Regions from separate parts of the Serratia sp. HNCC26DJ206 genome, predicted to be linked through region 3. Evidence: predicted binding sites of a transcription regulator. Region 3 holds the regulator's gene; each other region holds the start of a gene.
What was found. Region 3 encodes PhoB, which activates phosphate uptake and scavenging genes when phosphate is short. Its sites were predicted from a motif close to CTGTCATAAAACTGNCNNAT; they were not measured.
Positions count from the first base shown of each region.

Region 1: serA (phosphoglycerate dehydrogenase) is a predicted target of PhoB. The motif match lies at 3,250-3,269, and genes of this name have one in related genera.
Region 2: glpT (glycerol-3-phosphate transporter) is a predicted target of PhoB. The motif match lies at 2,641-2,660, and genes of this name have one in related genera.

Region 1 is NZ_JBXUGP010000003.1:33,288-38,550, forward strand. Features, by position in the region: gene AC2A1E_RS02805 (YecA/YgfB family protein) at 1-197, opposite strand, end outside; gene zapA (cell division protein ZapA) at 507-836, shown strand; RNA gene ssrS (6S RNA) at 878-1,061, shown strand; gene AC2A1E_RS02820 (5-formyltetrahydrofolate cyclo-ligase) at 1,096-1,704, shown strand; gene serA (phosphoglycerate dehydrogenase) at 1,751-2,989, opposite strand; gene rpiA (ribose-5-phosphate isomerase RpiA) at 3,352-4,011, opposite strand; gene AC2A1E_RS02835 (LysR family transcriptional regulator ArgP) at 4,165-5,058, shown strand; gene AC2A1E_RS02840 (oxidative stress defense protein) at 5,094-5,263, opposite strand, start outside.
Region 2 is NZ_JBXUGP010000008.1:60,683-65,945, forward strand. Features, by position in the region: gene glpB (glycerol-3-phosphate dehydrogenase subunit GlpB) at 1-812, opposite strand, end outside; gene glpA (anaerobic glycerol-3-phosphate dehydrogenase subunit A) at 802-2,451, opposite strand; gene glpT (glycerol-3-phosphate transporter) at 2,817-4,169, shown strand; gene glpQ (glycerophosphodiester phosphodiesterase) at 4,259-5,263, shown strand, end outside.
Region 3 is NZ_JBXUGP010000025.1:66,146-71,408, reverse strand. Features, by position in the region: gene brnQ (branched-chain amino acid transport system II carrier protein) at 1-837, opposite strand, end outside; gene AC2A1E_RS17200 (PstS family phosphate ABC transporter substrate-binding protein) at 1,342-2,289, opposite strand; gene phoR (phosphate regulon sensor histidine kinase PhoR) at 2,305-3,621, opposite strand; gene phoB (phosphate response regulator transcription factor PhoB) at 3,646-4,335, opposite strand; gene sbcD (exonuclease subunit SbcD) at 4,553-5,263, shown strand, end outside.

The DNA.
Region 1 (5,263 bases), on a different contig from region 3:
AAACCCAATGCCTGCGGGAAGGCCTCGCCTTCGTTAGTCAGTTCGAACACCAGCGTCCGCCAGCTGGCATCACGGTTGCCGCCGCACAGTAGGCCGCTGATCAAACCGTGCATTTCTGCGGCCGTTAAGGCTACCGCCTGCTGGTTGAGAGCAACGGTCAAAGATTGGTAACTTGGAAATGTATTCTGTATGGACATGCGCATTCGTCGTCGTTGGCAGGATAAGTTCGTGTTATGCTACCACCAAGGTCCGTCGCTATACCAGTTGAGCGCACTACCTCAGTGGCAGGTTACAATCAGAACATCTTGGCATTTCCAACAGACTAAATCGCGGTAAGTATGCATTTTGAAACCCTTTTTTATCTGGTAATGTTAAGCGTCATCGATTAAAACCAGATGCTGAAAAAGTGTTGAATCTTGGTACCGAGGTATATATAGTGGCGCCCGCTTTGAGTTGCACGGCACAGGCTGGCCGGAGCTGGCGCGAAATTTAGGCAGGAAGGTGGCATGTCTGCACAACCGGTAGATATTCAAATTTTTGGCCGTTCGTTAAGAGTTAATTGCCCGCCAGAACAACAAGATGCGTTGAACATGGCAGCAGAAGATCTTAACCAGCGGTTGCAAGATCTTAAAGTTCGCACTAGAGTCACAAATACAGAACAACTTGTTTTCATCGCAGCATTGAACGTCTGTCACGAACTTGCTCAAGAGCGCTTGAAAACCCGTGACTATGCGGCCAATATGGAACAACGAATTCGTATGCTGCAACAGACCATTGAACAGGCATTGCTTGAACAGGGTCGCATCTCTGAACGTCAGGATGCACAATTCGAATAACTTAAGTTGCTGAAGTTGAAGGTTTCGGCAATGAGTAAAAAATTTCTCTGAGATGTTTGCCAGCGGGCCCGTCCCCTGAGCCGATATTTAGTACCAATAGAATGTGATGACTCGTGACCGGTGTGCATGCTCGGCCCGTCCGAGAAGCCTTAAGGTTGCGACATCATGTTCACCTTGAACCATGGGTTCAAGGGTTACAGCCTGCGACGGCATCTCGGAGATTCCCTTCACTCGTGGTTTACCACACAAGCTCGCAACTATGTCTTTTCAACCTCAGTTCGTTCAGCAACGTCAGACACTCCGTAATGAAATCCGCCAACGGCGCCGCGCTTTAACGCCCGCGCAGCAGCATGACTTTGCGCTGCAGATTGCCCTTCGTGTTACACAGCATCCGCGCATTCAAGCAGCACAACGCATTGCGGTGTTTCTCTCTTTTGATGGTGAACTGGATACCCGCCCGCTGATTGAGCAACTATGGCAACAGGGCAAGCAGGTTTACCTGCCGGTATTGCACCCGTTCAGCCCCGGCAATCTGCTGTTTCTGCGTTATACCCCAAATACGCCGCTGGTGCGCAACCGCTTCAATATTCTGGAGCCCGCGCTGGATGTGCGCCACGTGTTACCGGTGTTGCAGCTGGATGTGGTTCTGACGCCGCTGGTGGCGTTCGACGCTGTAGGCCAACGGTTGGGAATGGGCGGCGGATTTTACGATCGCACCTTGCAGAACTGGCAGCATGACGGCCCGTACCCAATGGGATTGGCGCATGATTGCCAGCAGGTAGAGCAACTGCCAGTAGAACACTGGGATATCCCGCTGCCGGAGATCGTCACGCCTTCGCAAATCTGGGCATGGCAAACGGCAAAATAGCAAAAGGCCGGATTGCTCCGGCCTTTAAGATCTCGCACAGCCTTTATCAGAACAACAGGCGTGCGCGGATAGTGCCTTCAATCGCTTTCATACGTTGCAACGCCGCATCAGCGCGCTCGGTTTCTGCTTCGATATCGATCACCACATAGCCGATTTCCGCACCGGTTTGCAGATACTGAGCGGCGATGTTCACGCCTTCTTCTGCGAAAATCTGGTTAATCTGCGTCAGAACGCCTGGGCGGTTTTCATGGATATGCAGCAGGCGGCTGGAGTTCGGGCCATGCATCGGCAGCGAAACTTCCGGGAAGTTAACCGCAGACAGTGTAGAACCGTTGTCGGAGTATTTCGCCAGTTTCCCGGCCACTTCGTCACCGATGTTCTCCTGCGCTTCTTCGGTCGAACCACCGATATGCGGCGTCAGCAGCACGTTGTCAAACTCACACAGCGGCGAATTGAACGGATCGCTGTTGGTCGCAGGCTCTTCTGGGAAGACGTCAATCGCCGCCCCTGAAAGATGATGACTCGCCAACGCATTACACAGCGCAGGAATATCCACCACCGTGCCGCGTGAGGCGTTGATCAGGATCGCCCCCGGCTTCATCAGTGCCAGCTCTTCGGTGCCAATCATATTCTTGGTCGACAGCGTTTCCGGCACGTGCAGCGTGACCACATCACTCATATTGAGCAGATCGGATAAGTGGCGCACCTGCTGAGCGTTACCCAGCGGCAGCTTGTTTTCGATATCGTAGAAGAACACCTTCATACCCAGGCCTTCTGCCAGAATACCGAGCTGAGTACCGATATGGCCGTAGCCGATAATCCCCAGTTTCTTGCCACGCGCTTCATACGAACCCACGGCCAGTTTTTGCCACTGGCCACGGTGCGCCTTGGCGTTAGCCGTTGGGATACCGCGCAGCATCAGCAGCAGTTCGCCCAGCACCATTTCAGCCACGGATCGGGTATTGGAGAATGGCGCGTTAAACACTGGAATACCGCGTTTGGTCGCCGCTTTCAAATCAACCTGGTTGGTGCCGATACAGAAACAACCCACTGCCACCAGTTTCTCTGCGGCAGCAAAAACCTCTTCGGTCAGATTGGTACGCGAACGAATACCAACGAAATGCGCATCGCGGATCGATGCCTTAAGCGCTTCGGTGTCTAACGCACCTTTATGGTATTCAATGTTGGTATATCCGGCCGCACGCAGGCTATCTACCGTGCTTTGATGAACCCCTTCCACCAACAAGAATTTAATCTTGTCTTTTCCTAATGATACTTTTGCCATTTACCCGACCCTATATTCAGACTTCAGAAACGACTGTCATCCCCTTCTTACTTGAAGCCGCAACTCCAAGTACTTTGGGTATATAAAACAGCACATCCCCCCAACATAACAAAAATAACGCGCCCAGCAATACAAACGATTGCTCGCCGATCAGCACAAGGCTCATTGATGCCAGTGGTTTTTGGTGGAAGATGCCATAGTGAAAGAATTTGCTAGGAGCTTAGCGGAGGTTATTGTCATAACGTGACATATATCACTAAATTTGGCGGTTTTAAGATAAGATATTTTTTAGCCGAAAATCTCAAGAAACAGGCAAGCGGCAAATCATCAGGGCGCGATTGGCTGCGCCCCTGCAAGCGTGGTTATCTCACCACTTTTTTAACGCCATCCGGCGTGCCCACCAGCGCAACATCCGCACCACGGTTGGCAAACAGGCCGACGGTCACCACACCCGCAATACCGTTGATCTTATTTTCCAGCTCAACCGCATCGAGAATGTTCAGGTTATGTACGTCCAGGATCACGTTGCCATTATCGGTCAGCACGTTCTGGCGATATTCCGGCAGGCCGCCCAGTTTCACCAGTTCACGCGCCACATAAGAGCGCGCCATCGGGATCACTTCCACCGGCAGCGGGAATTTGCCCAACACATCAACCTGCTTGGTTGAATCGACAATGCAGATAAACTTACGGGCGATCGCGGCAATGATTTTTTCGCGGGTCAGGGCTGCGCCACCGCCTTTGATCATCTGCATATGGCCGTTGATCTCATCCGCGCCGTCAACATAGATATCCAGCGAATCCACTTCGTTGCTGTCAAAAACGTGGATCCCCAGGCTTTTCAGTTTGGCGGTAGAGGCGTCGGAGCTGGACACCGCACCTTCGATCTGATCTTTGATCGAGCCGAGCGCATCGATAAAATGAGCCGCCGTAGAACCGGTGCCGACCCCCACAATGGTGCCTGGTTTCACATATTCCAGCGCCGCCCAACCTACCGCTTTTTTCAGTTCATCCTGAGTCATGATGTGTTTACTGCCTATGTGCGAAAACGTGTGCGTATTATAGGGTAAATCGCCGTTTTGCACTCAGACGGGATCACACTTATTTCACCCGAAAAAGCGTAAAAATGTGGCATAGTGCCGGTATCAATTTCTTTTTATAGGGATATATCTCCGATGAAACGCCCAGACTATCGAACGCTGCAAGCGCTGGACGCGGTGATCCGTGAGCGTGGCTTTGAGCGCGCGGCACAAAAACTCTGTATCACCCAATCGGCCGTATCCCAGCGCATCAAACAGTTGGAAAACCTGTTCGGCCAACCGCTGTTGGTGCGCACCGTACCGCCGCGCCCGACAGAGCAGGGGCAGAAACTGCTGGCGTTGCTGCATCAGGTTGAACTGTTGGAAGAAGAGTGGCTGGGGAATGATAACGGCGTCGATACCCCGTTGCTGCTGTCGCTGGCGGTCAACGCCGACAGCCTGGCCACCTGGCTGTTACCGGCGCTGCAATCCGTCCTGACAGACTCGCCGATCCGCCTGAATTTGCAGGTCGAAGACGAAACCCGCACCCAAGAGCGCCTGCGCCGGGGTGAAGTGGTGGGCGCAGTGAGTATCCAACCGCAGCCGCTGCCGAGCTGCCTGGTGGATCAATTGGGCGCACTGGATTATCTGTTTGTCGCGTCCAAAGGATTTGCCGAGCGCTATTTCCCCAACGGCGTGACCCGCTCCGCCCTGCTGAAAGCCCCTGCGGTAGCCTTTGACCACCTCGACGATATGCATCAGGCATTTTTGCAGCAGAACTTCGATCTTTCACCGGGCAGCGTGCCGTGCCATATCGTTAACTCTTCGGAGGCCTTTGTGCAGTTGGCAAGGCAAGGGACCACCTGCTGTATGATCCCGCATCTGCAAATAGAGAGAGAGCTGGCTTCAGGGGAGTTGATCGACCTGACACCGGGCCTGTTCCAGCGCCGCATGCTGTTCTGGCACCGTTTTGCGCCGGAAAGCCGCATGATGCGCAAGGTCACCGACGCACTGTTGGCTCATGGGCATCAGGTGTTAAGGCAGGATTAGAATAGCAGGGCGCAATGATTGCGCCCTGCTAGCAATTACTGTGCTGCGTTGCGCTGCAACTCAAACACCACATCCACCTGATCGTCAAAGCGAATGCTCTGCTGCTCGTAGGTTTGCGCCGCATCGTTTTCCGGTGCAGCAGCCGCTTTAAACATGCGCGCTACCGGCATCGGTTGAGCGTTGGCGACGTGATAGCGGATGCTGT
Region 2 (5,263 bases), on a different contig from region 3:
AAACGCTGGCGCAATGCCTGGTGTAGCCGCATGCCGAGCACCGAAGGGGGCAGCGTCGGCAACAGGAATACCGGTTTGCCGAGCGCCTCGCGCAGCACCGCCAGTGGCCGATCGCTTTCCAGCCCCAAGCAAGCGGGCAGGAAGATGGCTTCCGCCTCACCCGCCTGGCGTTTGATCTCTTCCGTCAACACGGCCAGATTCTCTGGCACATCCAGCACGCGGGCGATATTCACCGCGCGGAATTCACTGGGGTTATTGCGCAGCCGATCCAGCAGCGGTAAATGCAGCGAAGCAACCTCGGCTTTCACACCCTGTTCCTCGGCCAGCGAGCTGGCCACCATCTGCGGTTGAAAATCCAGGAAGCCTTCGATGCCAAGCACCGCGATCTTGCGCCATGGCAAAACGCCGCCAAGCACAGTGATCGGAATCGCCTGCGGGCTGAGCCAGGTGGCGCGGCGCGTACCGAGCGGCGTGACGCGTAAATGGTTACGCTCGCTGCTGCCCTGCATCTGCACGCCACAACGCTCCAACAACTGCACCGCTTCTGTGGCCAATGTGGCGACGCAGGTTGCACCCATCAGGCTATAAGGGTGTTGCGGAGCCTGCTGCGCCAGCGCCGGTAAGGCCGCCAACGGTGATTCCACCGCCGTGCCATCGGGCAGTTGCGCCAGCAGATCGAGCGAGCCGGAAGAAAAATAGAGCGCACTCTGGCCTGAGCTGACCACTGCGCAACGCTTGCCCTGCTCGGCCAAACGGATGGCGCAGCTCAGCCCTGCCAGCCCGCCGCCAATCACTACCACGTCAAATTGCATCATCGGCCTCCTGCTGCTGGTCACCGCGCGCCTCAAGCCCGCACAACCCCTGGTAAACCCAACTGGTGAACTCACTGGCCCGCAACGCATCGCCCCAGGCGATAGGCCGCACGCCTTTCCAGCGCTCATTGAGGAAGTGAGAAAGCTGCGCGATGGATTGCTGCGGCGTGGTGACATTAAAGTGCGTGAGTAACCCAGCAGCACGGCAGGCGCACAGTTCCCCTTGGCAGGTGCCCATGCCAACGCGGGTGCGACGGCGCAGATCGACCAAGTTATTAACGGTGAGGGAGTTCACCGCATAGCGGACTTCACCGGCGGTCACGGCCTCGCATTCGCACACCAGGCTGTTATCCAGCCGATCGCCCGAAGGAATCTGGCTTGCGCGATCGCCGTGGCGATAAACCGCCGAACCCCGGATGCTCGCCGGCAGCGACACCACGCTGCGCACTGTTTCTTCCGCCGACTGACGGGAACCCGGCAACGCCACTTGCGCCGTGGTGCACGGGCTATTAATGCCCAGCTTGGCACACACTTTATCGGTCGCCCATTCTGCCATCAGCCGGTAAGTCATCAGCTTGCCGCCGGTTATGGTGATAAAACCCTCCAGGCCGTCACGTTCCGCGTGATCGAGCAGCACAATGCCGCGGCTGACGTTACGCCCGGAGGGATCGTCATCGCGCGCCACCAGCGGCCGTACGCCAGCATAGGCACGCAGAATGCGGGTTTGCGCCAGTATTGGTGACAATAGCGAGCCTTCGCGGATCAGCACGTCCACTTCCTGCGGGGTAACTACCATGTTGTCGATCTGGTCGTAATCAATGCGGGTAGAGGTGGTGCCGATCAACGAGATAGTATCTCCCGGCACCAGAATGTCGGCGTCTGCCGGTTTGCGGCAGCGGTTAATCACCATGTTATTAATGCGATGGCCGAGGATTAACAGCGCCCCTTTGGCCGGGAACATACGCACCCGCAGATCGGCATATTCTGCTATCTGTTGGCCCCAAATGCCGGCGGCATTCACCACCACCTGCGCATGAATGTCGTATTGACGCGCATTTTTATGGTCGAAAACGCGCACGCCGGTCACACGATCGCTCGTGCGCAGTAAACCTATTACCTGATGATAGGTGAGCACCTGCGCACCATGTTCACGCGCATCCAGCATATTGGCGGCGGTCAGCCGGAAAGGATCGACGGTACCATCCGGCACCCGCACGGCGCCGATCAACGCCGGGTTAGCCGCAGGCTCCAGACGCAGCGCCTGCTGGGGTTCGATCGCTTCGGCATTAATCCCGGCATTCAGGCAGGCGGTAATAAACTGCTGTTGATACGTCAGCGAATCCTGCGGCAGGGTAATAAACAGGCCATCGCTAGGTTCGATGCAATGGTGGGCAATGCGTTTCAGTATGCGGTTTTCTTCAATGCACTCGCGGGCCGATTCACCGTCGGTCACCGCATAGCGCGCTCCGCTGTGCAACAGCCCATGGTTACGGCCGGTCGCCCCGGTGGCGATGTCATGCCGCTCCAGCAAAACGCAGCGCAGCCCGCGCCGCGCACAGTCACGGGCAATACCTGCACCGGTCGCCCCGCCGCCAATAATGATCACATCCGTTTCGGTCACTGGTGAGTCGTTATTCATTACGCCCCCTGGGCCTATGGTTATCATCCTATTGGTACACATTTATTAAGGATTTTGTTTGATAAGGAACAATAACGAACAAAAAACGAAAGTAAAATGACCTTAAAAAATCACAAATGTGATCAAAATCACAAGTTTTTGCTGTTTACTCATTTCAAAATGTTAACCAATCGCGCAGAATCCGCCGATGTTTCATAAAAGTGTAACAATTGCGCCATCCATCACAATGGGACTTGCGGGTTTTGACTAGGATGGCGCTCGTTATGGAACAATTTGACAACACTTAACTCTGGTATCCGCTCGATCATCTTCAGGACATCCGTTTCCTGCTGATGTAATAACTGATAAAGCCATCGGAGGCGCTCATGTTGAGTATTTTTAAGCCAGCCGCACACATTTCCCGTGTGCCAGTCGATAAGGTAGATCCGCTCTACCGTAAGCTGCGCTGGCAAATTTTTATGGGGATTTTCTTCGGTTACGCCGCCTACTATCTGGTGCGTAAAAACTTCACCCTGGCAATGCCGTATCTGATCGAGCAAGGTTTCAGCCGTGGGGACCTGGGCTTTGCGCTATCAGGGATCTCCATCGCTTATGGCTTCTCCAAGTTCATCATGGGGTCGGTTTCCGACCGTTCTAACCCACGCGTATTCCTGCCCGCAGGCCTGATCCTGTCAGCCGCAGTCATGCTGTTTATGGGCTTTGTGCCTTGGGCCACCTCCAGCATTGCGGTGATGTTTGTGCTGCTGTTCCTGTGTGGCTGGTTCCAGGGCATGGGTTGGCCACCGTGTGGCCGCACTATGGTGCACTGGTGGTCGCAGAAAGAGCGCGGCAGTATCGTTTCGGTGTGGAACTGTGCCCATAACGTGGGTGGTGGCCTGCCGCCGCTGCTGTTCCTGCTGGGGATGGCGTGGTTCAACGACTGGAAAGCGGCGCTGTATATGCCAGCCTTCGGTGCGATCCTGGTGGCGATGATCGCCTTTGCTCTGATGCGTGATACCCCGCAATCCTGCGGTTTACCGCCGATCGAAGAGTACAAAAACGACTACCCGGATGACTACAGCGATAAAGCAGAAGAAGAACTGACTGCCAAGCAGATCTTCATGCAGTACGTCCTGCCGAACAAGCTGTTGTGGTATATCGCCATCGCCAACGTTTTTGTCTACCTGTTGCGTTACGGCATCCTCGACTGGTCGCCGACCTACCTGAAAGAAGTCAAACACTTCGCGCTGGATAAATCATCCTGGGCCTATTTCCTGTACGAATACGCCGGTATTCCAGGCACGCTGCTGTGCGGTTGGATGTCGGATAAGGTATTCAAAGGTAACCGTGGTGCCACCGGGGTGTTCTTCATGGTACTGGTCACCATCGCCACCATCATTTACTGGCTGAACCCGGTGGGTAATCCAGGCATCGATATGGCCTGTATGATCACCATCGGCTTCCTGATTTACGGCCCGGTCATGCTGATCGGCCTGCATGCGCTGGAGTTGGCACCGAAAAAAGCAGCGGGTACCGCGGCGGGCTTTACCGGTCTGTTCGGCTATCTGGGTGGCTCCGTTGCCGCCAGCGCCATCGTCGGTTACACCGTAGACTATTTCGGTTGGGACGGCGGCTTTATGGTGATGATCGGCGGCAGCATCGGCGCAGTCATCCTGCTGTTGTTAACCATGATCAGCGAGAAGAAGCATCACGCTGATATCGCAGCAAAACGCGGTTAACTGTCACAATACTTTTGCATAATTTAAAGGTCGCTCTCTGCGGCCTTTTTACTTACCTCTGCCTATAAAATGGAGATTATAGAATGCGAATGAGAACTCAAACCAAAGCCCTGCTAATAGGGATCATTCTCGCCACTTCAATGCTCAGCGTTGCGCAGGCTGCGGATAAGCTGGTCATCGCCCACCGTGGTGCCAGCGGTTACCTGCCTGAGCACACGCTGCCTGCCAAGGCGATGGCCTACGCCCAAGGCGCGGACTATCTGGAGCAGGACGTGGTCATGACCAAGGACGACAAACTGATCGTCCTGCACGATCACTTCCTTGACCGCGTGACCGATGTGGCGCAGAAGTTCCCAGACCGCAAGCGTAAAGATGGCCGCTATTACGCCATCGACTTCACCCTGGCCGAGATCCAGTCGCTGAAGTTCACCGAGGAGTTTTTGGTGAAAGACGGCGTGCAGCAGCAGAAATTCCCTAACCGCTTCCCAATGTGGAAATCGGATTTCCGCATCCACACGCTGCAAGATGAGATTGAGATGATTCAGGGGATGAATCACTCAACCGGCAAGGATATTGGCATCTACGTGGAAACCAAGGCGCCTTGGTTCCACAAAATCGAAGGCAAAGATATCTCCAAAGCCGTGCTGGAAGTGCTGAAATCCTACGGTTACACCAAAAAAGACGACAAAGCTTACCTGCAAAGCTTTGATGCGCCGGATTTAGAGCGGGTGAAAAAAGAGCTGTTACCGGCGATGAACATGGACATCAAACTGGTACAGCTGATCACCAATACCGGCGATCAGAAGGTGAGCGAAACGATGGTGATCCACCCGGACGGCAGCCTGACGCCGTACAGCTACGACTGGATGTATGAACCCGGCGCTGCCGCCAAGCTGGCTAAATATGCCGATGGCATTGGCCCATGGTATCCAATGATTGTGAAAAGCACCTCAACCCCTGGTCACATTGAGCTGACCACCTTGGCGAAAGAGGCTAAGCAGCAGGGCTTGCAGATCCACCCTTACACCTTCCGTGCCGATCCGGGCCAGGTTCCTGCCTACGCCAAGGATTTCAACGATATGCTGAAAATTTTC
Region 3 (5,263 bases):
CCCCAAACCGCCAAAGGTATTCTGCACATAAGCATGCAGGATCACCGCGCCGTTGGTGGCATCAGGCGTCAACACGCCGCTGCCGGAACCCAGTTTGAACAGGCTCAGATAGACCAGCGTCAGCCCGATACCGGCGATCAACCCCGCCAGAATAGTATAACGGGTCAGCAGACCGGCATCTTTCACCCCACGCGAACGTGCAGCGTTGACGATCACGATGCCGAACACCATCGCCCCGAGCGTATCCATGGTCAGGTAACCATTCACGAAACCGGAGGAGAAAGGCACGCTCTGGTAAGCCTCTACCGCCGGAATCGGTGCCCCGGCAGGCCACACCAGTGCGGCAATGCCCAGAACAGCCAGCGCCACGATCTTCAGCGGAGCCAGAATATGGCCCACGGTATCGAGCAAGCGGCCCGGATACAGCGAAATACCGATCACCAACGTAAAATAAACCAGGCTATAGATGAACAGCGGCAGTGGGCCGTCACCGGTCAACGGGGCAATCCCCACTTCAAAGGAAACGGTAGCGGTACGCGGAGTGGCAAATAGCGGGCCGACGGCCAGATAGCACACCGTCGCCAGCAGCAAACCTGCGCTGCGGCCAATCGGCGTACTCAGTGCATCAACACCGCCACCCACGCGCGCCAGCGCGATCACCGTTATCACCGGTAAACCCACGGCGGTGATCAGAAAACCGAGTGCCGCAGTCCAGACGTGCTCGCCGGACTGCAAACCCACCATCGGCGGGAAGATAATGTTCCCGGCACCGACGAACAAGGCGAAGGTCATAAACCCCAACGCCAGAATATCTTTTGATGTTAAACGCTGACTCATAGGATGCTGTGTTGCCTGTAAAAATGAATAAATTTCCGCCAGTGTGGTGGCAAAATGCCTGAATTGGGTTGCTGGTCTGCCATTGCATTCAGAGACAAAAAGCACAAAAAACGCACAATGCCCGGCGCTTCGTCCTTGTTCGCAAGATGACCACTCATGATGATGGGCAGAATTTTAGAAGTTATATCCCCGACAGATTTCAAGCTGTAGCCAACGGCAACAGGCTTGAAAGACCAAAGGGTGAATGGAGGTTTAGTCCAGCAACGGGGGCTAAGTTAAACGTTTATAGCGCCAAAAGACAAGATGCAGCGAAGAAAGCAGAGCGATCGTCCAGATAATATTTTACAGCCAGTCGATCATAGGGGTTATCAATAAATATGCACTACATGATTTGTATTATCTTTGAGCAGCAAACTCACAGAGTGTGAATCATAGGGTTAAATATTGCGCGATAACACCAAAATCCAATCGCTCAGTGCGTGGTATGCGCTCAATTTTTGTCACTCAGCGGGCCTGCTCCAGCCCCAGCATCATGCGCGTTTTGCGCAGCGTCTCCGGGGGTAACGGCAGATAACCGTCGTGATTCACCAACCTCTGCCCCTGCACCGAAAGCACGCGATCAAGAAACGCTGCGGTCAAGGGTTCCAGCGGTTGGTTAGGTGCTTTATTAATGTAGATATACAGGTAACGCGCCAGCGGATAGCTGCCGTTGCGCACATTGGTTTCCGTCGGGGCCACGTAGTTGTTGCCTGATTCCGCCAGCGGCAGCAAGCGCACCCCGCTGGCACGAAAGCCAATGCTGGCATAGCCGATGCCGCTTAACGATCCCGCCACCGCCTGCACCACCGAAGCCGAGCCGGGCAATTCGTTCACCCGCGCCATAAAATCACCGCCACATAATGCACGCAGCTTGAAATAACCGTAAGTGCCAGAAGCGGAATTGCGGCCAAAACGTTGCAACGTGCGCTGTGCCCAACTGCCCTGAAGCCCCAGTTCGCCCCAGCGCTGAATCGCGGTGTTTTCGCCACAGCGGCGGGTGGAAGAGAAGATCTGATCGAGCTGCTGCAAGTTCAGCCCACGCAACGGATTATCCTGATGCACCAACAGCACCAGCGCATCAACGGCCACCGGCACCGCCAGCGGCGGATAGCCATAGCGCTGCTCAAACGCCGCCACTTCCGCCGCTTTCATCGGCCGGCTCATCGGCCCCAGTTGCGCCGCGCCCGCCGCCAATGCGGTAGGGGCCGTTGAGGATCCGGCGGCCTGAATTTGCAGGTTAACGTTAGGATAGTGCTGGCTGAAATCCTGCCCCCACAGCGCCATCAGATTGGCCAGCGTGTCGGAACCGGCGCTGGAGAGATTGCCGGAAAGCATCCCGTCCGGCTGCGCCAGCGCACCAGGGCTGAGCAACAGCATCAGGCAAAACAGCAATCCTTGGGTGAATCGAGCCATTACCAAGTCCACGCGTTAATTTTTCACCGCATTCTCTGACAAAGCGGCGGGCACAATCAACCGATTAGGCAGGGTAAAGATGAAACGCGTGCCGATACCGGGCTCGCTCAATATTTCCAGCCGTGAATCATGGTGGCTGAGCGCATGTTTGACGATCGCCAGCCCCAGCCCGCTGCCGCCGGTCTGGCGTGAACGCGCCTTATCCACGCGGTAGAAACGTTCGGTCAGCCGTGGAATATGTTCGGGAGCAATGCCCGGCCCGCTATCGCTTACCTGGAACTGCGCACCCTGCGGCGTTTGCTGCCAGCTCACTTCAAGATTGGTGCCCGGCGGCGTATGGTTAACGGCGTTGTAAACCAGGTTGGATACCGCACTGCGCAGCTGATCCTCGTTACCAAATACCCTGAGGTTTTCGTTTACCCGGAAGCTGATCGCATGATTGCCATTGCTAAGCGACTGCGCCTCACGCTGCAAAACCCGCAGCATCAGCGGGATATCGACCTTTTCATTCATATCGATGTTGGGTGCCGCCTCAATGCGCGACAGCGTCAGCAGTTGCTTCACCAATCCGTCCATACGTTTGGTCTGCTCCTGCATGGTGCTCAGCGCTTTGCCGCGCAGCGAACCGTCAAGTTCCTGATCGCTCATCATCTCCAGGTAGCCTTGCAACACCGTCAGCGGGGTACGCAGCTCATGGCTGACGTTGGCGAAGAAGTTACGACGCGCACCTTCCAACTGGCGCATCTGGGTGACATCACGCGCCACCATCAGCAGTTGCCCTTCGGAATAGGGCATCACGCGGAATTCGACAAAGTGCTCATTATTCAGTTGCAGCGTCAGCGGCTTGGAGAATTCCTGCTGTTGCAGATATTGGCTGAATTCCGGATAGCGCAGCAGGTTGAGGATATGTTGGCCGTTGTCCTCCGGCCAGCGGAAGCCCAGCAGGTGCTGTGCCAAGCCGTTACACCAGAAAATATTGCCTTCAACGGTGGTCATCACTACCGCATCGGGCAAAGATTCCGCCCCGCTGCGAAAGCGTTTGATCAACAGCGCCAGCTCACGGCGGCGGCGGCGGTTACGCTGCTGCATCTGATACAAGCCGTAAAACAGCGGCTCCCAGCTCCAGCGGCCCGGCGGCGGCGTCATGCTGCGATCGACCCACAGCCAGTGAGAGAGTTTGAGTTGGTTATAGAAATTCCACGCCAGTGCAATCAGCACCGCAGCCAGCAGGAACCAGGGCAAATAGCCAAAAATCAGCCCCAGCAGTAAAGCAGGCAAACAAAAAAGGGCCAGCTCAATCGCCAGCCTCTTCCACGATAGGCGTTCTAACACGGCATCTGCTCCAACATTGCGCGATTAATAGCGCGTTGAGAACCGGTAGCCGGTGCCCCGAACGGTTTGAACCATCTTGTCATGACCACTGGTCTCCAGCGCCTTACGCAGCCGGCGAATATGCACATCAACGGTACGGTCTTCTACATAAACGTTAGTGCCCCAGACGTGATTAAGCAACTGTTCGCGGCTGTAAACCCGTTCAGGATGAGTCATAAAGAAGTGTAACAGCTTGAATTCGGTCGGCCCCATATCGAGCGCCTGCTCATTTGCCATTACCCGGTGTGAGGAAGGATCCAGGCTCAGCCCTTGCATTTCAATCACTTCTTCCACCGCCATCGGTGAAATACGGCGCATCACCGCTTTGATGCGTGCCACCAGCTCTTTTGGCGAGAAGGGTTTGGTGATGTAATCATCCGCCCCCACTTCCAGGCCGCGTACCCGATCTTCTTCTTCACCGCGTGCGGTCAGCATCATCACCGGGATATCGCGGGTCAGCGCTTCGCGTTTCATGTGCTTGATAAACTGGATGCCAGAACCGCCGGGCAGCATCCAATCGAGCAACACCAAATCAGGGAACGGCTCGGACAGGCGCGCAATGGCACTGTCGTAATCCTCGGCTTCCAACGGTTGGTAACCATTCTGTTCCAACACAAAGCACACCATCTCACGGATCGGCGCTTCGTCTTCCACCACCAGTATGCGTCTTGCCATCGTCAACCCTGCCAATGTGTTATTAGGCTATTTTGCGGCGCCATTATGCGTCAGTTTTGTGACACTTTTATGAAAATCGCCTCTGCCTTTGCGGCTCTAAGCATAGTGATTATTCTAACGATCAAAGAAAAATCATTTAGATGTCATAATGCTTACGTCACGACAGGGCACTCAGCCCCTTATAATCACCGCAATTATATTTTATGCAGGGAGTATCATGCGCCTGATTCATACTTCTGACTGGCATCTAGGCCAATACTTTTTCACCAAAAGCCGCGCCGCCGAGCACCAGGCCTTCTTGCGCTGGCTGATCGAACAGGTGGAACAGCAGCAGGTGGATGCGCTGATCGTCGCCGGGGATCTGTTCGATACCGGCTCCCCGCCAAGCTATGCCCGCGAACTGTATAACCGCTTTGTGGTGGAATTGCAGCATACCGGCTGCCAGTTGGTGATCTTGGGTGGCAATCATGATTCCGTGGCCACGCTGAATGAATCACGTGAACTGCTTTCCTGCCTGAATACTACCGTAATTGCCAATGCGCAAACGGCGATCGAATCGCAGATCCTGGTGCTGAAGCAGCGCGACGGCCAACCGGGTGCGGTGCTGTGCGCCATCCCGTTCCTGCGCCCACGCGATCTGCTCACCAGCCGCGCCGGGGAATCTGGCACGCAAAAACAGCAGGCCTTACAGGAAGCCATTGCCGAGCATTATCATAATCTGTATCAGGCGGCCTGCGCGCGCCGCGATGCGCTGGGCTTGAAACTGCCGATCGTCGCCACCGGCCACTTGACTACCGTGGGGGTGACCACCTCCGATTCGGTGCGCGATATCTACATCGGCACGCTGGATGCCTTCCCGGCGCAGGCCTTCCCCCCGGCCGACTACATTGCTCTCGGCCATATTCACCGCGCCCAGAACGTGGCTAAA